Regions from separate parts of the Shewanella rhizosphaerae genome, predicted to be linked through region 4. Evidence: predicted binding sites of a transcription regulator. Region 4 holds the regulator's gene; each other region holds the start of a gene.
The links. Region 4 encodes sigma-54, which starts transcription at its own class of promoters, with help from an activator protein. Its sites were predicted from a motif close to GTTGGCACGNNNNTNGNNT; they were not measured.
Positions count from the first base shown of each region.

Region 1: a site for sigma-54 is predicted at 3,784-3,802, ahead of K0I63_RS06880 (flagellar hook-length control protein FliK). Genes of this name have one in related genera too.
Region 2: a site for sigma-54 is predicted at 3,367-3,385, ahead of K0I63_RS03390 (nitric-oxide reductase large subunit). Genes of this name have one in related genera too.
Region 3: a site for sigma-54 is predicted at 4,476-4,494, ahead of flgB (flagellar basal body rod protein FlgB). Genes of this name have one in related genera too.

Region 1 is NZ_CP080420.1:1,536,899-1,544,277, forward strand. Features, by position in the region: gene fliG (flagellar motor switch protein FliG) at 1-702, shown strand, start outside; gene fliH (flagellar assembly protein FliH) at 702-1,730, shown strand; gene fliI (flagellar protein export ATPase FliI) at 1,702-3,042, shown strand; gene fliJ (flagellar export protein FliJ) at 3,072-3,518, shown strand; gene K0I63_RS06880 (flagellar hook-length control protein FliK) at 3,913-5,616, shown strand; gene fliL (flagellar basal body-associated protein FliL) at 5,716-6,237, shown strand; gene fliM (flagellar motor switch protein FliM) at 6,280-7,305, shown strand; gene fliN (flagellar motor switch protein FliN) at 7,331-7,379, shown strand, end outside.
Region 2 is NZ_CP080420.1:743,391-750,769, reverse strand. Features, by position in the region: gene K0I63_RS03405 (hypothetical protein) at 1-679, opposite strand, end outside; gene hldE (bifunctional D-glycero-beta-D-manno-heptose-7-phosphate kinase/D-glycero-beta-D-manno-heptose 1-phosphate adenylyltransferase HldE) at 676-2,106, opposite strand; gene K0I63_RS03395 (LpxL/LpxP family Kdo(2)-lipid IV(A) lauroyl/palmitoleoyl acyltransferase) at 2,212-3,138, shown strand; gene K0I63_RS03390 (nitric-oxide reductase large subunit) at 3,431-5,722, shown strand; gene norR (nitric oxide reductase transcriptional regulator NorR) at 5,897-7,379, shown strand, end outside.
Region 3 is NZ_CP080420.1:1,510,007-1,517,385, forward strand. Features, by position in the region: gene K0I63_RS06715 (FlgO family outer membrane protein) at 1-127, shown strand, start outside; gene K0I63_RS06720 (LPP20 family lipoprotein) at 124-570, shown strand; gene K0I63_RS06725 (flagella synthesis protein FlgN) at 649-1,074, opposite strand; gene flgM (flagellar biosynthesis anti-sigma factor FlgM) at 1,085-1,402, opposite strand; gene flgA (flagellar basal body P-ring formation chaperone FlgA) at 1,524-2,231, opposite strand; gene K0I63_RS06740 (chemotaxis protein CheV) at 2,441-3,361, shown strand; gene K0I63_RS06745 (CheR family methyltransferase) at 3,499-4,338, shown strand; gene flgB (flagellar basal body rod protein FlgB) at 4,527-4,925, shown strand; gene flgC (flagellar basal body rod protein FlgC) at 4,928-5,347, shown strand; gene flgD (flagellar hook assembly protein FlgD) at 5,358-6,140, shown strand; gene flgE (flagellar hook protein FlgE) at 6,204-7,379, shown strand, end outside.
Region 4 is NZ_CP080420.1:3,944,849-3,952,227, forward strand. Features, by position in the region: gene K0I63_RS17065 (calcium/sodium antiporter) at 1-833, shown strand, start outside; gene K0I63_RS17070 (KpsF/GutQ family sugar-phosphate isomerase) at 867-1,844, shown strand; gene kdsC (3-deoxy-manno-octulosonate-8-phosphatase KdsC) at 1,846-2,397, shown strand; gene lptC (LPS export ABC transporter periplasmic protein LptC) at 2,394-2,951, shown strand; gene lptA (lipopolysaccharide transport periplasmic protein LptA) at 2,938-3,483, shown strand; gene lptB (LPS export ABC transporter ATP-binding protein) at 3,480-4,211, shown strand; gene K0I63_RS17095 (RNA polymerase factor sigma-54) at 4,346-5,833, shown strand; gene hpf (ribosome hibernation promoting factor) at 5,864-6,151, shown strand; gene ptsN (PTS IIA-like nitrogen regulatory protein PtsN) at 6,154-6,597, shown strand; gene rapZ (RNase adapter RapZ) at 6,594-7,379, shown strand, end outside.

The DNA of each region.
Region 1 (7,379 bases), 2.2 Mb from region 4:
GGCGGTGGTGCCAAGGGCCTAGAATCACTCAAGTGGATGGACGCCCGTCAGGTGGCCACCATCATTCAGAACGAACACCCGCAGATCCAGACGATTGTGCTCTCCTATCTTGAGCCGGATCAGGCCGCCGAGATTTTTGCCCAGGCACCGGAAAATACCCGTCTCGATTTGATGATGCGTATCGCCAACCTCGAAGAGGTGCAACCGGCGGCGCTGCAAGAGCTAAACGACATCATGGAGAAACAGTTTGCCGGTCAGGGCGGCGCGCAGGCGGCGAAAATGGGCGGCCTGAAGGCGGCGGCCAACATCATGAACTACCTGGATACTGGCGTCGAAAGCCAGCTGATGGAGACGTTGCGCGAGACCGACGAAGAGATGGCGCAGCAGATCCAAGATCTGATGTTTGTCTTCGAAAACCTGGCAGATGTCGACGACATGGGTATTCAGACCTTGCTGCGTGAAGTGCAGCAGGATGTGTTGATGAAGGCCCTCAAGGGGGCAGACGATCAACTCAAAGAGAAGATCCTCGGCAACATGTCCAAGCGTGCCGCCGAGCTGCTTAAAGACGATCTCGAGGCCATGGGTCCAATACGGATCAGCGAAGTGGAAGTGGCTCAGAAGGAGATCCTCTCTATTGCTCGTCGCTTAAGTGATGCCGGTGAGATCATACTTGGTGGTAGCGGCGGAGAAGAGTTCCTCTAATGACCATGTCTGGCGACAAGAAGCCCCAAGAGGGCCAAGGCGTACACACACAAGCCGATTTTAGCCATTGGCAGCTGCCCGATGTAACTCCTGTGGTGCATGAGCCCAAGGAGAACATGTTCGGCCGCATCGCCCCGCAAAAGGCGGCTAAGGCGGTCGATGAGCCGGTGATGCCCCCCACCCTGGAGGAGATCGAGTCGATCCGCGCCGAGGCCGAGGCCGAAGGCTTCGCTCAGGGCCAGGAAGCCGGCATGGCCAAGGGCTTGGAAGAGGGGCGACTGAAAGGCCTTGAGCAGGGCCACGAAGAGGGCTATCGTCAAGGCCAGGCTCAGGGTATGGAGGCCGGCCTCGCCGAGGCCAAGCAGACGATTGCGAAATTTGAAGCCCTGATGCAGCAGCTATCGATGCCGCTTTCCCTACTCGACACCGAAATAGAACAAGCCCTGGTTCAACTCAGCATGACCCTGGCCAAGGCGGTGATCGGCCATGAGCTTAAGACACATCCCGAACATATTCTCGCCGCCCTGCGTCAAGGGGTCGACGCCCTACCGCTGAAAGAGCAGGGGGCGCACCTGCGTCTGCATCCGGAGGATCTCGCTATCGTCGAGCGACTCTATGAAAGCGCGCAGCTAACAAAAAATCATTGGGAGTTAGAGGCAGACCCGACCTTGAGCCGCGGCGAGTGTATCGTAAGCAACAGCCGTAGCCGGGTGGATATGGGGCTGGAGCATCGCATCAAGGCAGTGTTCGATAAGCTTATCGCCAGTGAGCAGCGCCTCGAGCAGCAAAGGCTACAACAGCTCGCCGCCATGGAGAAGGTCCCCGAGCATCAAAACCAAAACCAAAACCAAAACCAAGACCTAGACGGCGACGCTGCGCAAGCGGGCCTCGAAACAGATAGCCAGACAAGCGATCCGCAACAAACGCAAGTAGTTGACGCATCACAAGTCGCGCCGAGCGAACAGATTGCACCAGAAGCACCGCAAGAGACGAGCCCAGATGAAGACACGTCAAAACCGGCTTCTTGATAAGTTAAGGCAGCATACCCAGGCGGTCGCGTCTTTTATGCCGGAGGCCTCGGGCCAGCTGGTACGTGTGGTGGGCCTCACCCTGGAAGCCACCGGCTGCAAGGCGCCCGTGGGCAGCCTGTGTAGCATAGCCACCATGGCAGGAGATCTGATCGCCGAGGTGATAGGCTTCGATGACAAGCTGCTCTATCTGATGCCGATCGAGGAGCTAAGCGGCGTGATGCCTGGTGCCAAGGTGACGCCGCTCGGTGAGCAGACAGGGCTGAATGTCGGCATGGGCCTGCTTGGCCGAGTGCTCGACGGCAATGGTGCGCCGATTGACGGCTTGGGGCAGCTGCATACCGATCAGAAAGCTACCCGTCATGCCACCATGCTAAACCCCTTGGCGCGCCGCGCCATCAGTGAACCTTTGGATGTCGGGGTGCGCGCCATCAACGCCATGTTGACCGTGGGTAAGGGCCAACGTATGGGCCTGTTCGCTGGTTCTGGCGTGGGTAAGAGTGTGCTGCTGGGCATGATGACCCGCGGAACCACGGCCGATGTGATCGTGGTTGGTCTGGTCGGGGAACGTGGCCGCGAAGTGAAAGAGTTTATCGAGGAGATCTTGGGCGCCGAGGGACGTGCCCGCAGCGTGGTGGTGGCGGCGCCCGCCGATACCTCACCACTGATGCGTCTTCGAGCCTGTGAGACCTCGACCCGTATCGCCGAGTATTTTCGCGATCTGGGTTACAACGTATTGCTGCTGATGGACAGCCTGACCCGTTACGCCCAGGCCCAGCGTGAGATCGCCCTGGCCGTCGGTGAGCCGCCGGCCACCAAAGGCTATCCCCCCTCTGTGTTTGCCAAGCTGCCTAAACTGGTGGAGCGAGCCGGTAACGGCGGCGCCGGCCAGGGCTCAATTACCGCCTTCTATACCGTGCTCACCGAGGGCGATGACCTGCAGGATCCGATCGCCGATGCGGCGCGGGCGATCCTCGATGGTCATATCGTCTTATCGCGGGCATTAGCCGATTCGGGTCATTACCCAGCCATCGACGTCGAGGCCTCTATCAGCCGTGTGGCGCCTATGGTGATCAGCGACGCTCATCTGGAGGCGACGCGCCGGGTGAAGCAGATGTATTCTCTGTACCAACAGAATCGCGACCTCATCTCTATCGGTGCCTATACTCAGGGGAGCGACCCTCGTATCGATAACGCCATACGCCTACAGCCAGCCATGAACGCCTTCCTGCGCCAGACCATGAAGGAAGCCATCAGCTTCGATTCCAGCGCCTTGATGCTGGGTCAATTGAGCGCCCAGTGTCAGGTCTAGCCTGAGTTTTATCGGAGAGCATAACGGCCATGGCAAAGCATGATCCCTTAGAGACAGTACTCAAGTTAGCCCTCGACGCCGAGGAGGCCGCGGCGACTCAGCTTAGAGGCGTGCAGTTGACGCTGAATAAATGTCGCCAGCAGCTCGATGCCTTGCAGCAGTATCGTCTCGATTACATGAAACAGATGGAGGCCCAACAGGGGCAAGTGATTGCCGCCAGCAGCTACCATCAGTTTCATCAGTTTATCCGTCAGATCGACGAGGCGATCGAGAAGCAGGTCTTCGCAGTGTCGGAGACGGATAAGCAGCGTCAGAAGGCTCAGCAGTATTGGCAGGGTAAGCAACAGAAGCGTAAGGCGGTCGAGCTGTTACTCGCGAATAAAGCCGAAGCAAAACAAAAGTTTGAGGCCAAACAGGAACAGAAGATGATCGACGAGTTTGCCTCTCAGCAGTTTTTCCGTCAGTCCACCCGTTAATCCCCTAATAGGTACATGAGTAGAGGCTGGCGCCTCTTTATTGTCCTCAAAACCATTCTACCGTCTCGCCACTTTTTCAAGGCAAATTGTAATACCAATCACGGTAAGTAAGTGATCAAAAGTAGCGTAGGAAAAACAAAAACGGTCGAGAACAAGGCATGATTTTTCGATAACTAGTTATTTTACAATTAAAAATAATAACGCCGTTTTCGGGCATTTTAACAAGCTAGCGTGATCAGTTATTTACTAGGATTGGTATGATTAACTTGGCATTTTTATTGCTTGATATTGATTAGTAAGGGCCAATGAGTCCAAAGCTTAGCGAATAATTGACGCTCGGGTGGCACGTGACATTGACGTGCCCAAGATGAGTGTTGGAGGAAGCATGCCACAGATGACCCAAATACTCCTGTCCAATGTCGAGCCCGGCAAAGAGAAGGGCGGGGTGTTGCCCAGCGTATCAGATGCGAAATCGACCGCAGAGTCTAAGTCAGAAAACAAAGGTTTTTCAGAGGCTTTGGCTAAGGCGAGCGGCCAGGGTGAGGTGAACTCACAGGCAAAACCGCGCCCGCAATCCCAGGTCGAAAACGTGGCTCAACGCGATAACACTGCTAAGGCCGATGCTAAGCAGGAGAAGGCGCCCGCGCAGGACAAAGACAGTGACGATGTCTCCAACGTGCTGGCGCAGATCCATCTGGCGAACAAGCTGGGGGATGAGGTGGAGATTGCCGCTGACGGCGTCATTTTGCCGCCGGGTGATGCTGATGGTGAGTCATCTGCCGACAATGAGCTGTTTCCTACCTTTGTAAAAGGGGCTAAGGACAAGGTCGATACCGAAAAAGCGGACTTAGAGGGTATAGATGAGCTGCTTAAACCCGGCGCCGGAGAAGATCATATCTTACCCGTCATCAATCCAAATGGCCTGGGGAGCGAGGCGATATTGGCTCAGCTTCCCGAAGATGCTTTAAATGAGGTGATGGCGCAAACAGGTTTGTCCAAGGATGAGCTGACGGCCTTACCGCCGCAGATGCTCGAAGGGCTCATTCATGGCATAGCGGGTAAGAATAAGCCTGGAAATGGTGAGCCCAGTCAAGCCGAGGCGCTAGAGAGTGAAGCTGCCAATGCCAAGCTGGCGGCACTTATTCATGACGCCAAGCAATATCTCTCGGCCATGGCGAGTCAGTCGCAAACCAACTTTGCAGCAACTCAAACTGAGCCTTCACAAGGCGCAGGCGTGGCCAATCAGCCGGGACTAAATCAGGTTGGGTTAAATCAGATTGAGATTAGTCAAGTAGGCCTAACCTCGGCCAATAACGCGAGCGGCGTGGAAAGTGCCGTTAATGAGAAAGGCGTGAAAGCCATATTGGGTGAATCCAAGGTTGGTGAGTCTAAGTTTGGTGAAGCTAAGCTAGCTGACGCCAAGCTTGCCGCCGAGCAGGCACAAAATGGTGCTCTGAAGATGACCTCGGCTGCTGAGGGCCGCGATGGCAAAGCCGCGCAGGAGCTGCTGAAGGGCGCTAACCTTGCCGTGACCATGTCGCCAAAGGCCGGTGAAATGCCAGATGCCGCGGCAGATAGCAAGCTTAACGCATTATCGCTACAGGGTTTGCAAGGCGCAAGAAATGAGGCCCTCCCGCAATATCAAGTCTCTATCAAGCCACAGGGCGAACCTGTGACGCAGATGCAGGAGATGATCCATAAGTTCTCGCCCGTGATGCGTCAGCAGCTGGTGGCCATGGTGAGCCAAGGCGTGCAGCAGGCGGAGATTCGCCTGGATCCGCCCGAGCTTGGCCACATGATGGTACGGGTTCAGGTGCAGGGTGACCAGACCCAGGTGCAGTTTCATGTGACCCAGACCCAGACGCGGGATCTGGTTGAGCAGGCGATCCCACGTCTGCGGGAGCTACTGGCCGAGCAGGGGATGCAGCTGACCGACAGCAACGTCTCTCAAGGCGGTAAAGAGCAGGGTGGTAACGGCGAGCAAGGCGAGGGACTGGGCCATGGTCTGTCTGAGATGGATGAAATTTCGGCAGAAGAGAGCCTGTTAGTGTCGAATAACGCAACAAGTTATCGTTCGGGTATAGATTATTACGCGTAAGCAGGTAACCTATAGGTTGGTATGATTGCCCAATCGTTTGATATGCGCTAAAAAATCATGACGATGCTGAGTGTGAGCCGAGTGTGATAGGGATAAGAGATGGCGGAAGAAGAATCGTTAGAACTTGAAGAGAATGTAGAGCCTAAGAGTAAGAAGAAGCTCATTATCTTTGCGGCCATAGGGGCACTCTTGGTGGTCTTGCTGGGTGTGGGCGCATGGTTGTTCTTGTCGGGCGATGAGCCGAGCGATGAGACCATGGCGGAAGGGGAGCAAACCGAGCAGAGTGAGCCGGCAAATAGCCGTGAAGCCTTCTATGTGGGGATGCCGAGACCTTTCCTATTTAATCTGCCTGGGCAGAATCGCTCCCGTTTGGTGGAGATCAAGGTGCAGCTCATGGTGCGTGGCTCTGACGATGATGTCTTAATTAAAAAGCATATTCCGCTTATCGAGGATGCGCTGCTGACCACCTTTAGTAGTGCCGACGTGCAGAAGCTCAGCTCCCTTGCCGGTAAGGATGAGCTGCGCCAATTGGCACTGCTGAATGTACAGAATACCCTGCAACCTGTGACCGGACGTAAAGTGGTTGAAAAGGTGCTGTTTACCGGCTTCGTGATGCAGTAATGCCGATGATCCCTAAGCTAACAAGTATGATAGGACGATATTGTGAGTGATCTATTAAGCCAAGACGAAATTGATGCGCTACTTCATGGTGTCGACGACGTCGAAGAGGAAGAGGTGAGTGACGCGCTCGATGCGCGCGCCTATGACTTTTCATCACAAGATCGTATCGTCCGTGGTCGTATGCCGACCCTGGAGATCGTCAACGAGCGTTTTGCCCGCCACCTGAGGATCAGCATGTTTAACATGATGCGCCGCGCGGCCGAGGTGTCGATCAACGGCGTGCAGATGCTCAAGTTTGGCGAATATGTCCACACCCTGTTTGTACCGACAAGCCTGAATATGGTGCGTTTCAGTCCCTTGAAGGGGACTGCGTTGATCACCATGGAGGCCCGTCTGGTGTTTATCCTGGTGGATAACTTCTTCGGCGGCGACGGCCGTTTTCACGCCAAGATCGAGGGGCGGGAATTTACTCCCACCGAGCGGCGCATCGTGCAGCTGCTTTTGAAGATCATCTTCGAAGATTATAAGGAAGCCTGGGCACCTGTGATGGATGTCGAGTTCGATTATCTCGACTCCGAGGTGAACCCGGCGATGGCTAACATCGTCAGCCCCACAGAAGTCGTGGTGGTGAGCTCCTTCCACATAGAGGTGGACGGCGGCGGCGGTGATTTCCACATCACCATGCCATATTCGATGATCGAGCCGATTCGTGAACTGCTCGATGCCGGGGTACAGAGTGATACTCAAGATACCGACATGCGTTGGTCTCAGGCCCTGAAGGATGAGATCATGGACGTCGAGGTGGGCCTGGATGCCACCATAGTCGAGAAAGAGATCTCGCTGAAGGATGTGATGGGCTTTAAGGCTGGCGATATTATTCCGGTGGAGATGCCCGAATATATCGTGCTGCGGGTCGAGGACCTGCCCACCTATCGCTGTAAGTTAGGGCGTTCGCGCGAGAATCTGGCCCTGAATATCCGGGAGAAGATCCCAAGGCCCGAGACGGTAAAAACCGAGCTACAACTCGTGACTAAGAAGAGTAAGTCTCGGGATCTCAACAATATTTAATGGAATGCGTTTAAGGTAGAAATCAATGAGCACAGAAGATACAGGTGACGATTGGGCCGCAGCCATGGCCGAAC
Region 2 (7,379 bases), 1.4 Mb from region 4:
GCAGCAGGCTGGCAAACTCATCGAGCGTCTCCTGATCATACTGGATCAGCTCTGGATAGATGGCGTCGATAAGCGAATCGAAATTTTCAAATGCCCCAAGCGCCTGCCAGCTGTACCTGTCCAGAAGCTGTGCGAGCATAGGGGTCGACCAGTGAGAGATGGCCGTCACGCTCTCAAACACCTCCAGGTTACGCCTGTGATACTGCTGCCAGGCCAGTGTCTCGGCCTGCCCTTCTCTGGCCAGGAACCAGAGCAGATAGAAGTCCGCCAACCACTCGTGTTGATAGGGGGTTAGCTTGTCGGCTTTTAGGTAGATGGAGTTCGAGCGGCTCACCGCCAGGTGCCCCAGCTCATGGGCCAACGTCATCTGATAGGCCTGTTCTATCGGCAGGGCATAGACCTGACCATTCCACAGCGCCGAATATGCCTTGGGGATTCGCTCATCATGCAGCAACACAAGACCGGTAATATCGGCATCGGTCAGCGGCCTGACCATGGCGCCGCGCCGAGCCATCTGGCTCAAAAGCGTCTGAGGATTGAGGGGTAATTGTGCCCTGGCATTACTCGGTAACTGCCCGAGGCACTCTTGAATGTGAGACGTTTGACACACCAGGGCCTGACCTTGAGGCATAGGCGCCCAGAACCAGGCGCTGGCGATCAATAACGTCTCTGGGATCACTGCTTGGCCATGATGTTTTCTATGATGGCCGTGGTAGAGACGCCATCTTCGAAGCCCAGCACCTCGACGCTGCCACCAGCCGCGATCACCTCTTTGCCACCGGCGATATCCTCGACACTATAGTCGCCGCCCTTCACCAGCTTATTGGGTAGCAGTCTGGAGATGATGCGCTGCGGCGTGTCTTCGCTAAATGGCACCACCCAGTCGACCGAGGCCAGCCCCGCCAGTACGGCCATACGGCGATCCAGCTTGTTAACCGGACGGCCATCGCCCTTGAGACGCTTCACCGAGTCGTCATCGTTAACCGCCACGATAAGCCTGTCACCCAGCGCCCTCGCCTGCTGCAGGTAACTCACATGACCGGCATGGAGAATGTCGAAACAGCCGTTGGTCATCACCACGCGCTCGCCCTTCAGCTTGGCCTGCTCCAGGGCGTAGGCCAGTTGATCTTCGCTGACCACCCCGTAGCCGCTCTCGCCATGACTCAGATTAAGCGCCGCAATCAGCTCGATACGACTCACGGTAGAGGTGCCCAGCTTGCCGACGACTATGCCCGCGGCCGTGTTGGCCAGGGCGCAGGCCACAGGCAGCTCACAACCTACCGCTAGCGAGGTGGCCAGGGCCGAGATCACAGTGTCACCGGCGCCGGTCACGTCATAGACCTCGTGGGCAACGGTCGGAATATGCAGCTCGGGGGCATCGGCGGTGATCAGCGTCATCCCCTTCTCGGAGCGCGTCACCAACAGGGCCTCGAAGTTGAACTCTTTGAGGAGCTCCTTGGCTTTAGCCACCAGATCCGCCTCGTCGGCAACCTTACCGACCACCTGTTCGAACTCGCTCATGTTAGGCGTCAGCAAGGTCGCGCCGCGATAACGGGAGAAGTCGCTACCCTTAGGATCCACTAGCACCTTGACCCCTTTGGCCTTGGCCTTGGCGATGAAAGCCTCGGGCTTATCGATTGCGCCCTTGGCGTAATCGGACAGCACAACCACGGCTACCTTATCCAGCTCTTTCTCGGCGCTCGCCAGCAGTGCCAGGCTCTGCTCGGCCGGATAGGCCTCCTCGAAATCGAGGCGAATCAGCTGCTGATTGCGCGACATCACCCGGAGCTTAGTGATGGTGGGAAGCTCGGCAACTGTGTGCCACTTAGGTACGACGCCAAGCGCCTCTATGCCCTGGGTCAGGGCCGCGGCGGTTTCATCCTCACCGACGATACCTGCCAGGCTCACCTGACCGCCAAGAGTGGCGATATTCAAGGCCACGTTGGCTGCCCCGCCGGGTCTGTCTTCGATTTGATTCACTCGTACCACGGGCACAGGCGCCTCGGGCGAAATGCGCCCCGTAGGACCGCTCCAGTATCTGTCTAACATCACATCACCGACGACCAGAACGTTTGCTTTTTCGAAAGCTGGCAGAGAAATCTTCATATGGCACTTATCTTTTTGCGAAAATTAATCCCTGATTATACCTAATTTTCCCAACAAATTGAGTTAGAATAAGCAGTAATTTTTGTAAACCCCATAGGGTCAACCGTGGTCGAAAACGCTCAATTCTCCGCTCAATTTTTCCATCCCAAGTATTGGCTCATCTGGTTAGGTGTCGGCTTTATGCGTCTGACCCAACTTCTGCCCCTGCGGGCTCAGATGAAATTGGGACAAAGCATAGGCCGCCTGGCCATGGCGATAGCCGGCAGTCGCGTCAATACCGCCAAGCGCAACATAGCACTCTGTTTCCCCGAGATGAGCCAGGCAGACCAGCAGCAACTCTTGACCCGCAACTTCGAAGAGACGGGCAAGGCGATCTTCGACATCGCCAACGCCTGGTGGTGGAGTGACGAGCGCATTCAGAGCCACATGACCATTAAAGGCCGCGAGCATGTTGAGCAGACCCTGGCTGCCGGACAGGGCGTGATCCTCTTCGCCGTACACTGTCTACCTCTGGAGATGGGCGCTCGCATCTTCGGCCAGTTTCAGCCGGGCATAGGCGTCTACCGCCCCCACAACAATCCGCTGATGGAATACCTTCAGGTTAAGGGACGTCTGCGCTCCAACAAGGGATTGGTGCCCAAGCGGGATCTCAGACAGATGGTGCGCAGCCTGCGCAATCCAGATGTGATCTGGTATACGGCGGATCAAGATTTCGGCCGTTCAAGCGCCGTCTTTATCCCCTTCTTCGCCGTGCCTGAGGCCGCGACTATCACGGGCGCCACCACCCTAGCCAAATTGGGCAAGGCCAAGGTGCTGCCTTTCATTGTGGTGCGCAATGAAGATGACAAGGGTTACACCATAGAGATACAAGCGCCGCTAAAAGACTTCCCCGGCGAAAACGAGCTGGAAGATGCCAAGCGGGGTAACCGCATCATAGAAGAGATCATCGAACGCAGCCCAGCCCAATACATGTGGCTGCATAGACGCTTCAAGACCCGTCCCAATAAGGATGACCCGTCGCTCTATCGCTAGCCCGACTGCCAAAGCGTTAGTCGCTCGGTAAAAGCCAGCCATTTAGGCTGGCTTTTTTATTTGCCGCACATCTCCCCATAACCCAACAAGTATCAAATCGACACAGACAAAATACACACTGTCTTTTTGACATTCTGTGTCATTTTTACACTTTGCCATAATTGTCATTATGACAATTTAATAAGACACCAATATATGTTTATTTTGAAATAATCAACAACTTACAAGTATGGCACGTTAGCTGCTATAGCAGGATACTCCACACCTACAATATATTGCGCTGAGAGGCTCTATGAATAAACAACGGCTAACGGCGATAGCACTCTTGATAGTACTTATCGCTTCCTTCTCTGTACTGCTGAGCATAGGCAGTCAGATCTATCGCGAAAAACCCCCTATCCCCACCGCCTTTACCGATGTGCAGGGTCAACCCCTGTTCACTCAAAACGATATAGAGCGCGGCCAACTGGTTTGGCGCTCTATGGGCGGACACCAGCTAGGCTCTATCTGGGGTCACGGCTCCTACGTCGCCCCAGACTGGACCGCCGACTGGCTACACCGTGAGGCGCAGGCCTGGTTAGATATCACCGCCAAGGCGCAGTTTGGCAGAAGCTTCAACGAGCTGGACTCGATTAAACAGGCCGGTCTTGAGCAGTCGCTGCGTGACGACCTACGTCGCAACACCCTGACTACCTCGGCCAATGGCGAGATTCGCATCAGCCTGTCTGATACCCGCATTCAGGCCATCGGCCAGGTATCAGACCACTACCTGTCTCTGTTCGGCGACGATCCTAAGCTCTCAACTCTGCGCGAACAGTATGCGATGAAGGAAGGCACAGTGCCTGACCTTGAGCGTCGCCAACAGCTCAACGCCTTCCTCTTCTGGGGCGCCTGGGCCGCCATCACAGAGCGTGAAGGACAAGAGTATACCTACACCAACAACTGGCCTTTCGATCCTCAGCTGGGTAACACCCCAACCTCAGACAACATCGTCTGGTCTATCCTGAGTATCGTCACCCTTATCGCCGGTATTGGCGCCCTGGTATGGCACCACGCCTCAGGCAAACATGAAGAGCTGCCTAAGCCAGCCGAGCAAGATCCTCTGTTCCTCAAGAAGCCTACCGCCTCACAGAAGGCCGTGGGTAAGTATTTCGTCACCGCGGTCGGCCTCTTCCTGCTGCAGATCCTCTTAGGGGGCGTGACGGCGCACTACGCGGTAGAAGGGCAAAACTTCTACGGCATCCCACTGGCAGAGATACTGCCCTACTCGGTCACCCGTACCTGGCATACCCAGCTAGCGGTATTCTGGATCGCCACCGCCTGGCTCGGCACAGGCCTCTACATCGCACCTGCGCTATCTGGATATGAGCCTAAGTTCCAACGTCTGGGCGTCAACGTCCTCTGGGTAGCCTTGGTTGTTGTGGTACTGGGCTCTATGGCCGGTGAATGGATCGGCGTACAGCAGTACTTCGACCTGGATACCAACTTCCTCTTCGGCCACCAAGGCTATGAATATATCGACCTCGGCCGTGTCTGGCAGGTACTGCTACTGGCAGGCCTGTTGATCTGGCTAACCCTGGTCACCGCCGCCATGCGCCCAGCCCTTAAGATTCAAGGCGAGATGCGCCCTGTGATCTGGGTACTGTACGCCTCTTGTGTCGCCATCGGCCTCTTCTACGGTGCCGGTCTCTTCATGGGCAAGCACACCAACCTGGCCATCGCCGAATACTGGCGCTGGTGGGTCGTTCACCTATGGGTTGAAGGCTTCTTCGAGACCTTTGCGACCTCGGTGATCGCCCTGATGCTGGTTCGTCTGGGACTCATCCGTGCCCGCAGTGCCAACGGCGCCGTACTATTCGCCACGGTTATCTTCCTCACCGGTGGTCTTATCGGTACCCTGCACCACCTCTACTTCACAGGTACACCAACGGGTGTGATCGCCTGGGGCGCCATCTTCTCGGCACTGGAAGTGGTTCCGCTAGCCCTCATCGGCTTCGAAGCCATCGAGAGCTACCGTATGCGTAATGCCAGCCCTTGGATGATTCGCTACAAGTGGGCCATCATGTTCTTCGTCGCAACAGCCTTCTGGAACTTAGTGGGTGCGGGCGTGCTGGGCTTCCTGATCAACCCACCTATCTCGCTCTACTTCATCCAGGGTCTGAACACCACTGCGACCCACGGCCACGCCGCCTTCATGGGTGTGTACGGCATGCTGGGTGTAGGCCTGATGCTCTTCTGTCTGCGCGGCCTCACAGGTCAGATCCAGTGGAGCGACAAGCTGCTTAAGGGTGCCTTCTGGAGCCTGAATATCGGTCTGGCGGCCATGGTCTTCATGTCACTGCTGCCTGTGGGCCTGACCCAGTTCTTCGCCGTCATCGAAAATGGCTACTGGTTCGCCCGCTCACCAGAGGTGATCCACAGCCCACTGGTTGAAACTCTGGTATGGATGCGTGTCCCTGGTGACGTCATCTTCGGTGCAGGCGGCCTGTTCCTCGGCGCCTTCCTGTTCGACATCATCAGAAAAGCCATTGGCGCCAAAGGCACTCAAGCCATTGCCGATGCGCCACTGTCGGCCAACGCATAACACCTGACATCACTCGACAAAGGGGTCATATCGACCCCTTTTTACCCTCAAAGCAAGTGTAAAAATGACAATAAACTTTACTGTTAAATTGACATATACTAATTCCTAGTACAGCCCCTGCCTGCCAATGAAGAAGGATGTCCCTTGGCACTGGCGCGATATTTCGGAGACCCCATGGCATTAAGTCAAACCCAATTAACGCGGATGGCGTTAGATATCACCTCGGGATTGTCCAATCATGACAGGTTCTCACGCCTGCTCGACACCATCAGGGAAAGCATGCAGTGCGACGCCGCCGCGCTGCTGGAGTTTAAGGGTCAGCAGTTTACCCCATTGGCCATCAATGGCCTGAGCCCAGATGTGCTTGGCCGCCGCTTCGTGCTCCACGAACACCCAAGGCTAGAGGCCATCGCCCGCGCCGGTGATGTGGTGCGCTTTCCCGCCGACAGCGATCTGCCCGATCCTTACGACGGCCTGATCCCCAATCAGGGGGACAACCTCACGGTACACGCCTGTATCGGCCTACCACTGCTGGCCGATGGCAGCCTGATAGGCGCCGTCACCATAGACGGCTTCGATCCGGATCAGTTTAAGTCTTTCACCAACGAGCAGCTGCGGGGGATCAGCGCCATCGCCTCGGCGTCGCTCAACAACGCCCTGCTGATCGATAAGCTGGAGAAGCAGGCGCTGCAGGCCCAATGGGACAAGGGCGAAAGCACCAGCCAGAGTAAGGAAGGCACCAAGGAGATCATCGGCCAGTCACAGGTGATGAACAATCTCAAGCAGGAGATCGCCGTGGTGGCGCCGACGGATCTCAACGTACTCATCATGGGCGAGACGGGCACAGGTAAGGAGTTGATCGCCCATGAGATCCACCAGGGCTCAATGCGCGCCAGCCAGCCGCTGGTCTACCTCAACTGCGCCGCCCTGCCCGAATCTGTGGCCGAGAGCGAGCTGTTCGGTCATGTCAAAGGGGCCTTTACCGGCGCCGTCAGCAACCGCAGCGGTAAGTTCGAGATGGCCGATAAGGGCTCGCTGTTTCTCGATGAGATAGGCGAGCTGCCGCTGACCCTACAGGCTAAACTGCTGAGGGTACTGCAATATGGCGATCTGCAAAGAGTCGGCGACGATCGCAGCCTCAAGGTGGACGTGAGGATCATCGCCGCCACCAACAAGAATTTGAAGAACGAGGTGCTGGCGGGACGTTTTCGCGCCGACCTCTATCACAGGCTCAGCGTCTTCCCGCTGATCGCGCCGCCACTGAGAGAGCGTGAGCAGGACATTACCCTCCTGAGCGGCTTCTTCGTCGAGCGCTGCCGCCAGCAACTTGGGCTACAGACCCTTAGGCTCAGCCCGACCAGTCTTGCCATGCTGGAGTGCTACCAATGGCCCGGCAACGTCAGGGAACTGGAGCACAGCATCTACCGAGCGGCCATTCTGGCGAGGGCCCAGTCGTCCGGCAGTAACGGCGTCATCAACCCCGAGCATTTCGAGTTCGCCAACCAGGCACCACGCGCCGTCCAGAGCAGCGGCAAAACCCTGGCGCCGCAATTTAGCGGCAGCCTCAAGCAGGCGACCGAAGCCTTTCAGGCCGACTACATACGCCAAACCCTGAGCCAGCACGATAATAACTGGGCCGCCACCGCCAGGGATCTCG
Region 3 (7,379 bases), 2.1 Mb from region 4:
TGTGAGTCAGGCCGAGCTGGCGGACTACCTTAGCCTGTCTGAGAGGGTGGTCGCGCATGATGGCAAGCTTATTCGTTACAGCAGCCAAGGTCAGGGAGATGTCCAGATTAAAGGGGTTAAGCAATGAGATATCTAATTAGTGTGTTGCTGCTCGTCCTGAGTGGATGTGCGTCTCAAGACAGATACATTCAATGGGAAACCCAGGCGCCGGAAAGTTTTCCTAAGTTAACCGCAATCGGCTATGCGCCGCTGGCGACTCAGCCGGCGAAAGAGGCATCTCAGCGGGTGTTGATGGCGATGCAGGCGTCGAAGATCGCCGCCTACCGTGAGCTTGCCGAGCAGGTTTACGGCCAGCAGCTATCGGCGTCTAGCAGTGTGAAAGATTGGATGCTTTCCGATGATAATATTCAGGCCTCGGTGAGCGGGGTTATCCGCGGCGCTAGAGTGGTGAAGAGCTACCCGGTCGGGGATCATTATGTGACTGAGCTGGAGCTCGACTTCCAGCAGGTGTGGGCCTTATACCAACAGCAGAATAGGCCGCAGACGGTGAAGGAAGTGACCTATTTCTAAGTGCCCGCAAATAAAAAAGCCTCTATAAAGAGGCTTTTTTAATGTCTTCAGCTTGAGCCTGTAACTCTATATTAGTGGTTAAGCTTTCAGATTATTGCCGAGCGTGGAGATAGTCGAGGTCTTGCCCTTGCCGTCATAGGTGAGGCTACTGGCATTACGACTGGCCTGCAGTGCCTGGGAGAAACGATTGACGCTGGCCATGCTGTGTTCGATAAGCGCGGCGTTTTGCTCGTTAAGCTGTTTACACTCAGCCAATGCCTGCTTGGCATTGTCGACCTGGGCAATAAGTTGAGGCTCCTGAGTGAGCCTGCCTAGGTCAGGATGCGCAGCTAATTCGGTATCACCTAGTTTGATCTCATTTAACAGCTGGGCCTTCTCATTGGCCAGACGCAACAATTGATCCGCATCTTGCGCGATCAGGGCATCCTTCTCTGCCGTGATGGTCTGCTTCAGACTGTCCAGTAATTTGTGTTGATTGGCGATGATATCGGTTATCTGCGTCATAACGTATTAGTTAAAGATCCTGAAGTTCCTTTTCAAACTGCGCTATGTTGCTGGCGAGTTTGTCGGCATCTATCTTATAGCGTCCCTCGGCGATGGCCGCCTTGATCTGTTCGACTTTCTTGATATCGATTTCAGGAATGTCATTTAGTTTGGCCTGGGCACTTTGCAGCTGCTGCGCCTGAGAGGTGATAGAGACAGAATCGCTCTTCACCGTCTGCGCTGGTGCGCTGGTGGCCGCTGCGCTACCTTTGTGCTGCGAGGCTTTCGAGCTGGCGCTGCCAACCCGACTGTTAGTGTTTGTATTTACGTGCTTAATATCTATAGGCATTGTGGGGTCCAACTTACATAAATGAGATCAACATACTTGTCTATCGGCACTCATGGTCAAAGCTTTAGAATAAAGTTTCAAAAAACAGTATAAATTTTTGCGCGTCATAAGATCATCAGGATCACATCCTGACTTCCACCTCGCCAATGCCTGTCACATGTGCATCAACTGTCTTGTTGGAGCGGCTATTGCGCACCTGTATCTTATCGCCAAGGTTACCATCTTTTAACGCTTCACCGTTGGTTTTTATCACAAAATTATCGGCCCGTGCATAGATGGCCACGATATCGCCCTTGCAGACGAAGCAGAGGTTGCTGGCAAACAGCGGCTGATTGGTGGGAATTCTGCGCTTTACCCGGGTGCCGGTCACGGCGGTAGGGTCATCAAATTGTTGACCTCTGAGTTGGCTCTGCTCGACATAGTCGAGGCGAATCTGATCCGATTCGATGAGATCGCCGGGCCCCAAGGTTTGATTGGCTACTACCACAGGAAAGAGCACCTCGACGCGAACCGAAATGTAGATCTGCCAGGGGTAATCGAGATCTGGACTGGCGCAGCTGATCTTGACCGTGTTGTTTTTACTGATGGCGCGATCGCTGGCAATTTCCGCCTTGGGTTCACCCCAACAGGCGGGAGGGTTTAGCCGGGTGTCCAGGCTTTGGGGGGTAATGATGACCTTGGCATCTTGGGGGAAGACCATTTTTTCCTGCACTGCCTCTGTAGCTAATCGCGCTATGGTCGATACAGAGGGAACGCTGGCGGTCTCAGCCGCCTTTAAGGGCAGAGAGATGAGTAGCAAAAACAGAAAATATGCAAAATTTACTTTCATAATGAATTGACTAGCTTGATTAGCCAGATTACACCTATACTTCGTTTTAAGAGCCAAGGCTTTGCCATTTTTTGTGAGAAATGAGTGTCATAAATTTGACAAAGTAAAGGTCTGGTTGTCATATAACTAGATAAAGCAATTAGTATGCCTATACTCATATTTACCATGGGAACGGCTTCGCATTCACCCGACAACAGGGCAAAGGCATTATGTCGAGTATTCTTGAATCAGTTAACAAACGCACCCAACTTGTAGGACAAAACCGCTTAGAGCTATTGCTGTTTAAGTTAAACGGGCGGCAAAGGTTTGGCATTAACGTATTTAAGGTGAAAGAGGTGCTGCAGTGCCCGCCACTGACAGGCCTGCCTAAGCTCAATCCCTATGTGAGGGGCGTGGCCCATATTCGCGGCCAGACCATTTCGGTGATCGATCTCAGCGCGGCCACCGGCGGCAGACCGATAGAAGATACCGAAGGTTGCTTCATCATCATCTCCGAGTACAACCGTAGTGTGCAGGGTTTCCTGGTTAAGTCGGTCGAGCGCATCATCAACATGAACTGGGAGGCGATCATGCCGCCGCCGCAAGGCGCGGGACGATACTCCTACCTGACCGCCGTGACCGAGATTGAGGGTGAGCTGGTGGAGATCCTCGATGTCGAGAAGATCCTCGATGAGATCTCGCCGGTGAAGACTCAGATCAGTCAGGAAGTCGACGAGCAGTTGACCATAGACAGAGACCGTCACTATCACATCATGGTGATCGACGATTCGGCCGTGGCACGCAAGCAGATCATTCGCGCACTGGAATCTCTGAGCCTGCAGATAGATACCGCCAAAGATGGCCGCGAGGCCTTAGATAAGCTGGTAAGCGTCGCCGCCGAGATGGATAACGTGGCCCATGAGATCCCGTTGATCATTTCCGATATCGAGATGCCGGAGATGGACGGCTATACCCTGACGGCAGAGATCCGCGACAATCCTAAATTGAAAGACATTAAGGTGGTGCTGCATACCTCGCTCAGCGGCGTATTTAACCAGGCCATGGTGGAGAAGGTGGGCGCTAATGACTTTATCGCGAAATTTAATCCTGATGAATTAGCGGCGGCGGTGAATAAGCATCTTAGTTTGTAATTTGTACTAAGTTGGGCCTGAGCCTAAATTTGGTAAGTTTAGGCTTGTATCAGTGAGTTAGCTAATGTATAACGCTGACCTCTGTAACGCTTGCTATAGTGTATGTTGTAGCCTGTTTTCTTTTTTGATATTGGGATATCAAGGTGCCGAATAAATCACTTGCCGAAGCCGAGTACAACCAATTTAAATTATTTCTGGAACAACACAGCGGTATTGTGTTGGGCGACAATAAGCAATATTTGGTTCGTAGTCGACTCGCGCCTCTGATGGGGAAATATAATCTTCCCTCATTATCTGAAGTGGTTAAACATTCGATGAAGCCCACCGAGCGGCAACTTCGTGCCGAGGTGATCGACGCCATGACCACCAATGAAACCTTGTGGTTTCGCGATCGCTATCCCTTCGAGTTGTTAGGCAATAACCTGTTACCCGAATATGCCCGCCTGGGACGGCCGCTGAAGATCTGGTCGGCTGCCTGTTCGTCGGGGCAGGAACCCTATTCGCTAGCCATGACCATCTTGGAATATCAGCAGCGCAAGCCAGGAGCTTTGCCCGGCAGTGCGACGATCCTGGCAACGGATCTGTCTCCTTCTATGCTAGAGCGCTGTAAGGCGGCCGAATATGACAACCTTGCCTTGGGGCGCGGTCTGTCCGAGGAGCGCAAACGTCAGTTTTTTGAACCCACGGGGAGTGGCTCCATGGTGGTGAAGGCTAACGTCAAGCGTTTGGTGAACTTCAGGGCACACAACCTGCTTGAGAGTTACACCTTACTCGGCAAGTTTGACATCATCTTTTGCCGCAACGTGCTGATCTATTTTGCCCCAGAGGCAAAGGCCAAGATATTGCGGCAATTTGCTGCCGCCCTCAATCCCAAGGGGATACTCTTTCTGGGGGCATCTGAGTCGATTGCCGGCCTGACCGACGAGTTTGATATGGTGAGGTGTAACCCTGGGATCTATTACCAGAAGCGGACCTAAGGTCGCAAACCTAGCCCTTCAAGGGGCTAACCCTCTGAGTTCGCAATCAAGTTTCAAATGCCAGCAATCGCTGGCATTTTTTATGCCTGCCATTTCTATATCTGCTTTGCCTGAGTAAGTTACCTAGAACTGATTTTATTGGCACAAGTATTGCTTTGTTTATGGCATTCGTGTGTGGAGGCAATTTTATGGCGATTAGTTTCGATAAGGCATTGGGGATACATCAGTATACCTTGGGGATACGTTCGGCGCGGGCCGAGGTGATCTCGTCAAATATCGCCAATGCCGATACTCCCCATTACAAGGCGAAAGACCTGGATTTTGATAAGGCGCTGCAGGCGGCGCGCACGGCCCAAAGCGGGCTTGCGATGAGCCGTAGCAACGAGAAGCACTTCGATTTGGCGGCGCTTTCCCAGCAACACATTAGCTATCGGGTACCCAATCAGCCTGATACAGGTGATGGCAATACGGTGGATATTCAGCAGGAGCAGTCAGAGTTTATGCAGAATGCGCTCGAGTATCAGATGTCGTTAGGTTTTCTTGACGGTAAGTTTTCCGGCCTGAAAAAAGCCCTTAAAGGAACGTAATCATGAGCCTTTTTAATATCTTCAATGTGGCAGGCTCTGGCATGTCGGCCCAGTCAGTCAGGCTAAATACCACTGCCAGTAACATCGCCAATGCCGATTCAGTTTCCAGCAGTGTGGATAAGACCTATCGTGCCCGTCATCCGGTTTTCGAGGCCGAGCTGGCCAAGGCCAGTCATCAGCAGAATACCAGCCAGGCGGTCAAGGTGGCCGGTATCGTCGAGAGCGATAAGCCGTTACAGAAAGAGTATTCACCCGATCATCCGTTAGCGGATGCCGATGGGTTTATTTATAAGCCAAATGTCAATGTGATGGAGGAGATGGCCAACATGATCTCGGCCTCTCGTTCCTACCAGATGAACGTACAGGTTGCCGACGCGGCAAAATCTATGCTTCAGCAAACCTTACGCATTGGCAATTCCTAGGGGGTAAGTCGTGAGCCTAGTTAATCCGTTAAATACTCAGGTTGCGCAAACCAGTTCGACCCAGAGCGCCAAGTCGGTGACGCCTCAGGCGTCGAGCAGTCAGGCAACCACCCAGACTACGGGAAATCCGTTTCTAGACAGCATGCGCCTGCAGGAGGAGTCCTCGATCCCTGAGGCCAAGAGTCAGGAGCTGACCCAGGAGGATTTCTTCTCCCTGCTCAGTCAGCAGCTGTCGATGCAGGATCCTTTTAAGCCGGTGGATAACGATCAGATGATTGCCCAGATGGCGTCTTTCTCCACCGTGGATGGCATCACTAAGCTTAACGAGGAGATAGTCAACCTCAATACCGTGATGACCTCGAGCCAGGCGCTGCAGGCCTCGGGGCTAGTGGGGCAGAAGGTATTGATCCCATCGGATACCGGGCATATTTCGGCGGAAGATCCCGTGCTCAAAGGGGTGATCAGTACCCCTGAGCCCATCGAGTCGATAACCGTGCGAATCGAAGACGAGAAGGGGCAGCTGGTGAAGACCTTCACCGTCGATGGTAGCGACGGCGGCAATATAGATGTCTCTTGGGATGGACTGGATAAGGATGGGGAACCCGTTGCCAGTGGTAACTATTCAATTAAGGCATCGGGCAAGGTAGATGGTAAGAGTGAAGATTTAGCCGTATCGACCTACGCTCACGTGACGAGTGTTTCGCTGGGGACGGCAAGTACCGGCGCAATTCTCAACTTGAGAGGCATAGGCGGTATCAAACTCGGTGATGTTCTGGCCGTGTCTGAAACCTAGACAAAGCAGAGCGTTAGGGCACTTAGGTCCAGAACAGATAACAAATTTTTAGTGAGGTGATTTATGTCATTTAACATTGCATTGAGTGGTATCGCGGCGGCGCAAAAAGATCTCAATACCACGGCGAATAACATCGCCAACGTCAATACCACTGGCTTTAAAGAGTCGCGCGCCGAGTTCGCCGACGTGTATGCCAGCTCTATCTTTGCCAACAGCAAGACTACTGTCGGTGGCGGTGTTACCACGGCTCAGGTGGCACAGCAGTTCCAACAGGGCAGTCTGCAATTTACCAGCAACGCGCTGGATATGGCGATCAATGGCGGCGGTTTCTTTGTGACCTCATCGGAAGTGGGTTCACAGGATCTCTCCTACACCCGCGCCGGTGCCTTCAAGGTCGATGCCGACAGTTACCTGGTGAACTCTGCAGGTAACTACCTGCAGACCTTCCCGGTGGACAAAGATGGCAACTCGACCTCTGTGAGTCTGACAACTACTCAACCGGTGAAGATCCCTGACACTGCCGGCAGCCCACAGAAAACCGACAATATCGGTATTCAGATGAACCTCAACGCGGGTGAGGGCACGCTGGATCCGGCGAACTTTAATCCGAATGACCCCGATACCTACAACAACTCGACGTCGGTCACCATGTACGACTCACTGGGTGAGCCGCATATTCTGACCACCTATTTCGTGCGTCCACCTGAGGCGGCTTACACAGGCACCAGTAACTGGGTGGCCTTCTATGCGGTTGACGGCAAGCAGGTGGATTTGGCGGGCGCCGCGGGCACCTATGGCCGTGATACTACGGGTGATGGTGTGGCCGACTCGACTGGCACTGCGGTTAACGCCAGTGGCTGGAAAGGCTCTGTGCTCTCGTTTAACGATACTGGTGCCTATACCGGCAGCGATCCTGCGGTGATCACCACAGAGACACTCGGTGTTGGCGGCGCTAATGTGTTAGGCCCAGGTACAGATGGTAGCCAGACACTCACCCTTAACTTCAACAGCCCGACTCAGTACGCCTCGCCATTTGAGGTGACCGAGTTGAGTCAGGACGGTACCACAGTGGGTCGTCTGACTAACGTGGAAGTGGGCGCCGATGGCTTGATAAACGCCAGTTACAGTAACGGCTCTACCGTGCCTCTGGCGCGTGTCGCCCTGGCACGTTTCTCCAACGAGCAGGGCCTGACTCAGGTGGGTAACACCTCCTGGAAGGAGAGCCTTGACTCGGGTCCG
Region 4 (7,379 bases):
CCATAGTCGCCATGGGCAGCTCGGCCCCGGAAATGTTTGTGGCAGCCACCGCCTCCCTCGAAGGCATGACAGACACGGCCATAGGGAATGTGCTTGGCTCCAACGTCGCCAACATCACGCTGATCCTGGGAATCACCGCCCTGTTAGGCGCAATCTCGGTAAGCTCACAGACACTCAAGCGGGAAATCCCTATGATGCTAGGCGCTACGGCGCTGGCGGGCTATTTCCTTCACGATGGTCAGCTGACCCGCGTCGAGGGCTTGGTGCTGATGGCACTCTTCTTCGCCCTCATGGGGTATCTGATCTGGCATGCGATCGTCAACAAGGAGAAAGATCCCCTGATCGACGAGGCCGAGAGCGAGGTGCCTAAAGATGTGCCTACGCCTAAGGCGATCCTCTGGCTGGTGATAGGCCTAGTGCTGCTGCCCCTGTCTGCCGACTGGATGGTGCAGGGCGCCGTGGGTATCGCCAAGGCCTTCCATATGTCAGACTTAGTCATAGGCCTGACCATTATCGCCGTCGGAACCAGCCTGCCTGAACTGGCGGCCTGTGTGGCCGGCGTGCTGAAGAAAGAGGACGACCTTGCCATAGGTAACGTGGTCGGCTCGAACCTGTTTAACATTCTTGCGGTATTGGCGCTGCCCGCCCTTATCGCCCCAGGCGCGGTAGATGCCGCCGCCAGCAGTCGCGACTTTTACATGGTGATGGCAACCAGCGTTGCCCTGGCCATACTGATTTTATTAACCGGCAAGGCCCGCCAACTACGCCCCTGGCATGGCGGTGTGTTATTAGCGACTTTTATCGCGTACCAAGTCACGCTTTTCCTATCCTAATAACGTTTAGGCCGACAAAATAGAGAGAACAAGATGGTAGATGCAGATCAATTACGTCAATGGGGACGCAAGGTTATCGATACCGAGCGCAACGCGCTGGACAACCTGTATCAATATGTCGACTCGAGTGAATTTGCCAAGGCCTGCCAATTGATCCTCGCCTGCACCGGCAAGGTGATCGTGATGGGCATGGGCAAATCCGGCCACATAGGTAACAAGATCTCGGCCACCCTGGCCAGCACAGGCACCCCAGCCTTCTTCGTCCACCCCGGCGAGGCCAGCCATGGCGACCTGGGCGTGCTGAGCGAGAACGATATCGTACTCGCCATCTCCAACTCGGGCGAGGCCAGCGAAATTTTAACCCTGATGCCAGTGATCAAGCGTATGGGGCTGCCTGTCATCGCGGTGACGGGCAAGCCTGAGTCCAACATGGCCAAGCATTCGGTCGTTCATCTGTGTATCGAGGTACCGGAAGAGGCCTGCCCGCTCGGACTGGCGCCGACCTCGAGCACCACGGCGACGCTCGTCATGGGCGACGCCCTGGCGGTAGCCCTGCTGCAAGCCAGAGGCTTCACTAAAGATGATTTTGCCCTCTCCCACCCCGGCGGTAGCCTGGGACGCAAGCTGCTGCTCAAGGTGAGCGACGTGATGCACAAAGGTGATGACTTGCCTCTGGTGGCCGAAGATATCTGTATCACAGAGGCCCTGTATGAGATCTCCAAGAAGGGGCTGGGCATGACAGGCGTAGTCAACAGCCAGGGCCTGCTGGTCGGCATCTTCACCGACGGCGACCTGCGCCGGGTGATAGACGCCGAGATCAACCTGCGCAAGACCTCCATCTCAGAGGTGATGACCCATGGCTGCGTCACCGTCAGCGAAGGCATCTTAGCCGCTCAGGCCCTCAAGGTGATGGACGAGAAAGAGATCAACGGCCTGATCGTCACCGACGAGCAGCAGAAGCCAATTGGCGCACTCAACATGCTGGACATGGTCAAGGCGGGGGTGATCTAACATGGCACATCAAGGTTTCTACGGCCCGATAACCGACGCGGTCTGGCAAAAAGCCAAACAGATCAAACTCTTGATCTGCGACGTCGACGGTGTATTCTCCGACGGTCTGGTCTATATGAGCAACTCGGGCGACGAACTCAAGACTTTTCATACCCGCGACGGCTACGGCGTACGCTCGCTTCTGACCAGCGATATTCCGGTGGCCATCATCACCGGGCGTAAGTCGCAGATAGTGGAAGATCGCATGACGGCCCTGGGTATCACCCACATCTACCAGGGGGTCGACAACAAACTCGAGCCTTATCAGGAGCTGCTTAACCTCTATAAGGTGACGCCTGAGGAAGTTGCCTATATCGGCGATGACATGGTGGATCTGCCCGTGATGGAGAAGGTAGGCCTGTCTGTCTGCGTGGCCGACGGTCATCCCTATGTGCGCCAACACGCCGACATGGTTACCCATATCAAGGGCGGCCACGGCGCGCTGCGTGAACTGACGGATCTCATCCTGCTCAGCCAGGATAAGTTTGCCTCGGCCCACGGAATGAGCATATGAACAGAGTCACGCTGGCGATCATCGCCTTCTTCGGCACAGCACTGATCCTCTATTGGCAGGTTCAGTCGAAAAAGGGCAGCGAAGAGTTGGCCCTGGATAATGTCGATCGTCCCGACTACATAGTTCGGGATCTCAAGAGCGTGCAATACAATGATGAGGGTGGCATCAACAGCCGGGTATCGGCCAGTCACATGGAGCACTACGCCGAGCGCAACCAGACCTACTTTACCCAGCCCATCTATCTGGTCTATCCCGACAACGGCGATGCCCAGTGGCGCCTGAGATCCACCAAGGGCACATTGGACAAAAATAGCGGACGGGTCACCCTGGAAAATAATGTTATCATTGATGCCATTAGCCCAGAGGAACCGATTCAGACCATAGAGACCACCTATCTGGAGCTGGATCTCAATACTATGATTATGACATCCGACAGAAGCATTCGGATCACAGGGCGTGATTTCCTCATCACGGGGGAAGGCCTATATGCCGATCTCAACGCCCAAAATATAAAACTGACGAGTCAGGTAGAAGGAACATATGAAACTAAATAGCCTTATTCTTGCAGGCCTGCTGCCCCTGGTCAGTATTGGCGCCCATGCCAAGGTAAACGACCTGCTGCAAGAGGTTAAGATCTCTGCCGCCAGCCAGGAAGCCGACATTAAGAACAACCAGATCATCTTCCACGGTCCGGTCGAGGTCACCCAAGGCTCAATCAAGATATTGGCCAGTGAACTACGCGCCTTCAGCAAAGAGAAGAACAGCGGCAAGATACTGATCGCCACCGGCAACCCGGCCACTTACTCTCAGGTGATGGAAGATGGCCGTCCCGCCTCGGCCAGCGCCAAGGAGATACGTTACGAGCTTTCCAGCCGCACCCTGACACTGATCGGCGACGCCACCCTGGAACAGGAAGGCAGCCAGGTCACGGGTTCGCAGATCCGCTACAACATAGAGCAGCAACAGCTGATCGCCGAGAGCACAGGCAAAGACAGAGTGATCACCATCATTCAGCCTGAAAACTATCAGGAACAGATCCAGCCAGAGCAGAAGCCCGAGAAGAAACCAGAACAGGAAAAACAATGACAGACCTGATCTTGAAGGCGGAGAACCTCGCCAAGAGCTATAAGAGTCGTGCCGTTGTCCAAGACGTGAGCCTCACGGTCAAGACCGGGCAGATCGTCGGCCTGCTGGGGCCAAACGGCGCCGGCAAGACCACCACCTTTTACATGGTCGTCGGCCTGGTACAGAGCGACAAGGGCCGCATCTTTATCGACGATGACGACCTGACGCTAGACCCCATGCACCTGCGCGCCCGCAAAGGCATAGGCTACCTGCCCCAGGAAGCCAGCATCTTCCGTAAGCTCTCGGTGCGAGACAACATCATGGCCGTGCTCCAGACCCGCAGCGATCTTAATAACGATGGCCGCGAAGAGGAGCTGGAACACCTGCTGGAAGAGTTTCACATCACCCATATCCGTGACAGCCACGGCATGGCGCTCTCGGGCGGTGAACGTCGCCGGGTGGAGATCGCCAGGGCGCTTGCTGCCAACCCTAAGTTTATACTTCTCGACGAGCCGTTCGCCGGGGTCGATCCCATCTCGGTTATCGACATCAAGAAGATCATCGAACAGCTCAAGAATCGCGGCCTGGGGGTGTTGATCACCGACCACAACGTGCGCGAAACATTAGACGTCTGCGAGAAAGCCTATATCGTCAGCCATGGTAATCTGATCGCCGAGGGCACACCCGCCGAAATCTTAGACAACCAGCAAGTACGAGCAGTGTACTTAGGTGAACAATTCAAGCTATAGTTAATCTTATAATGGGGCCACAGAGGAAAAACCACGCGTTAATTGTGGCCTTAGGCACTATCCGATATATTTGTCCGGCACATATAGCCAGAGCTTTCTCATTTTATAATTAGAAACAAGGGAATAGCAGTACGATGAAAGCGTCACTTCAGCTCAAAATGGGTCAGCATCTCACCATGACGCCCCAGCTACAACAGGCCATACGTCTGTTGCAGTTGTCGTCATTAGAGTTGCAGCAGGAGATCCAGCAGGCATTAGAATCCAACCCGCTACTGGAGTTGGATGAAGAGCAGGAGAGCGCCAGCATCGAGCTGCAAGACGATAGCGTCGGCGACAGCTTCGACAACAAGTACGACGACAAGATAGAGCTGGATTCGAGCCAGGATAACTCAGGGGTCGAGACCTCTGATGCCCTGACTCAAGACTCTATGCCAGACGAGCTGCCGGTGGATACCACCTGGGATGAGGTCTACACCGCCTCGCCAAACTCAAGCTCGGGCGCCATGCGCGACGACGACATGCCTTTTCAGGGCGAGACCAGCGAAGGTCTTTACGAACACCTGGAATGGCAGAAGAACCTGACCCCTTTTTCCGATAACGATCTGGCCATCGCCACCGCCATCATCGATGCCATCGACGAGCGCGGTTACCTGACCCAGACCTGTGAAGATATTCTCGAGGCCATGGGCGACCCTGAGATCGAACTCGACGAGGTCGAGGCGGTACTCAAGCGAGTACAACACTTCGACCCTATTGGCGTGGCGGCCCGTGATCTCAGCGAATGTCTGACCATTCAGCTAGCCCAATACAGCGACGATACCCCGCACATCGCCAACGCCCGCATGCTGATCAAGGAGCACCTGGATCTCATCGCCGGACGCGACTTCCGTCTGCTGATGCGCAAAACCAAGCTCAAGGAAAATGAGCTGAGGGATGCCATCGCCCTTATTCAGACCCTGAATCCCCGTCCCGGTCTCGCCATCACCGCCAGCCGCGATGAATACGTGATCCCGGATGTGACCGTCACCAAGAAGAAGGGACGCTGGGTAGTCGAGCTCAACCCTGACAGCATGCCCAAGATCAACGTCAACCAGCAGTATGCCGCCATGGCCCGCAGCACTAAGAGTCAGGCGGATGGCCAGTTTATTCGCGGCCACCTGCAGGAAGCTAAATGGTTCCTCAAGAGCCTTGAGAGTCGCAACGAGACCCTGCTCAAGGTGACCAACTGTATCGTCGACTTCCAGCAAGGTTTCTTCGAATTTGGCGAAGAGGCGATGAAGCCCATGGTACTGAACGACATCGCCGAGGCGGTGGAGATGCATGAATCCACCATCTCACGTGTGACCACGCAAAAATATATGCATACCCCGAGAGGGATCTTCGAGCTTAAATACTTCTTCTCCAGTCACGTCGGTACCGACGATGGCGGAGAGTGCTCTTCAACAGCAATACGTGCCTTCATTAAGAAGCTGGTTGCTGCGGAAAACCAGAAAAAGCCATTGAGCGACAGCAAGATGGCTCAACTCTTGGCCGAACAGGGGATTAAGGTGGCTAGACGCACCATTGCCAAGTATCGCGAGGCAATGCTTATACCTCCCTCAAATCAGCGCAAGAGCTTATAAAACAAACCTGGAAACTGGAGGACTATCTTTATGCAAATAAACCTGACTGGGCACCATATCGAGATCACCCAATCTCTACGAAGCTACATCGAAGAGAAATTCACAAAGCTTGAACGTCATTTCGATCAGATCAATAATGTGCACGTTGTATTAAATGTCGAAAAGTTGCAACAGAAGGTTGAGGCAAAGTTACATCTCCGTGGCGGAGAAGTGTTCGCAACATCCGAACATGCGGACATGTATGCCGCGATAGACTCCCTGATTGACAAACTCGATCGTCAGGTCATTAAACACAAAGAGAAGCTTACTAAACATTAACGATGGAACTGAGTACCATCCTGCGGCCGGAGTGCACCACCTGCGCCACTCCGGGCAGTAAGAAAAAGGTACTGGAGCTTATCAGCGACTTAGCCGCTGTCCAGTACCCCACCCTCTCCTCTCAAGAAATATTTGAAAGCCTTCTGGCTCGAGAGAAAATGGGCAGCACAGGTATAGGCAATGGTATCGCGATTCCTCACGGACGGCTGACTAACATAGATCAACCCGTGGCCGTACTGGTGAAATGTGCTGAACCAATCGCATTCGATGCCATTGACAATCAGCCCGTCGATATCCTTTTTGCGTTATTGGTGCCCGCAGATCAATGCGAGCAACATCTTAGCACCCTGGCCGCTATGGCCGAGAAGCTCAATGATAAGGCGATCATGAAGCAGCTAAGAAAGACCCAAGATGAATCCGAACTCTATCAGGTGATCACCCAATGAAATTGGTTTTGGTATCCGGACGCTCAGGATCGGGAAAATCCGTCGCACTCAGGGTCCTAGAAGATCTAGGCTACTACTGTGTCGACAATCTGCCCTTGCAGATGATGGAGTCCCTGCTTGAGCAGCTCAAGGGACGCAGCGATCTCGTGGCCATCAGCGTCGATGTGCGCAACATGCCCAGCGAAGAGATCCAGCTGGAAAAGCAGCTGGCCAAGCTCCCCAAAGATACCGAAATCTTAAGCTTCTTCCTGAACTCCAGCGACAATGTGCTGCTCAAGCGCTATAGCGAGACCCGCAGACTACATCCGCTGTCACGCTCTAAGGTCTCCCTCAAGGAGGCTATTCAGCTCGAGGGCAAGCTGCTCGACCCCATAGCCAAACTCGTGGATCACTATATCGACACCTCTAACCTCAACATCTATGAGTTGAGCGACAAGGTGCGCGAGATCCTGCTGGGCACGGTCGACAAGGAGCTAGTGATCAACTTCGAGTCCTTCGGCTTTAAATATGGCATGCCGACCGAAGCCGACTTCATGTTCGACGTGCGCTTCCTGCCCAATCCCCACTGGGAACCTGAGCTAAGGCCTCTGACCGGCCTGGATGAGCCAGTACAGCAGTTTCTGAGCCAGCAACCCCTGGTCAACAAGTTCATCTGGCAGATCGAAAACCTGCTGGAAACCTGGTTGCCTCATCTGGAGCGCAACAACCGCAGCTACCTCACCATAGCCATCGGCTGCACCGGCGGCCAGCACAGATCTGTCTATGTGACCGACCAGCTCGCC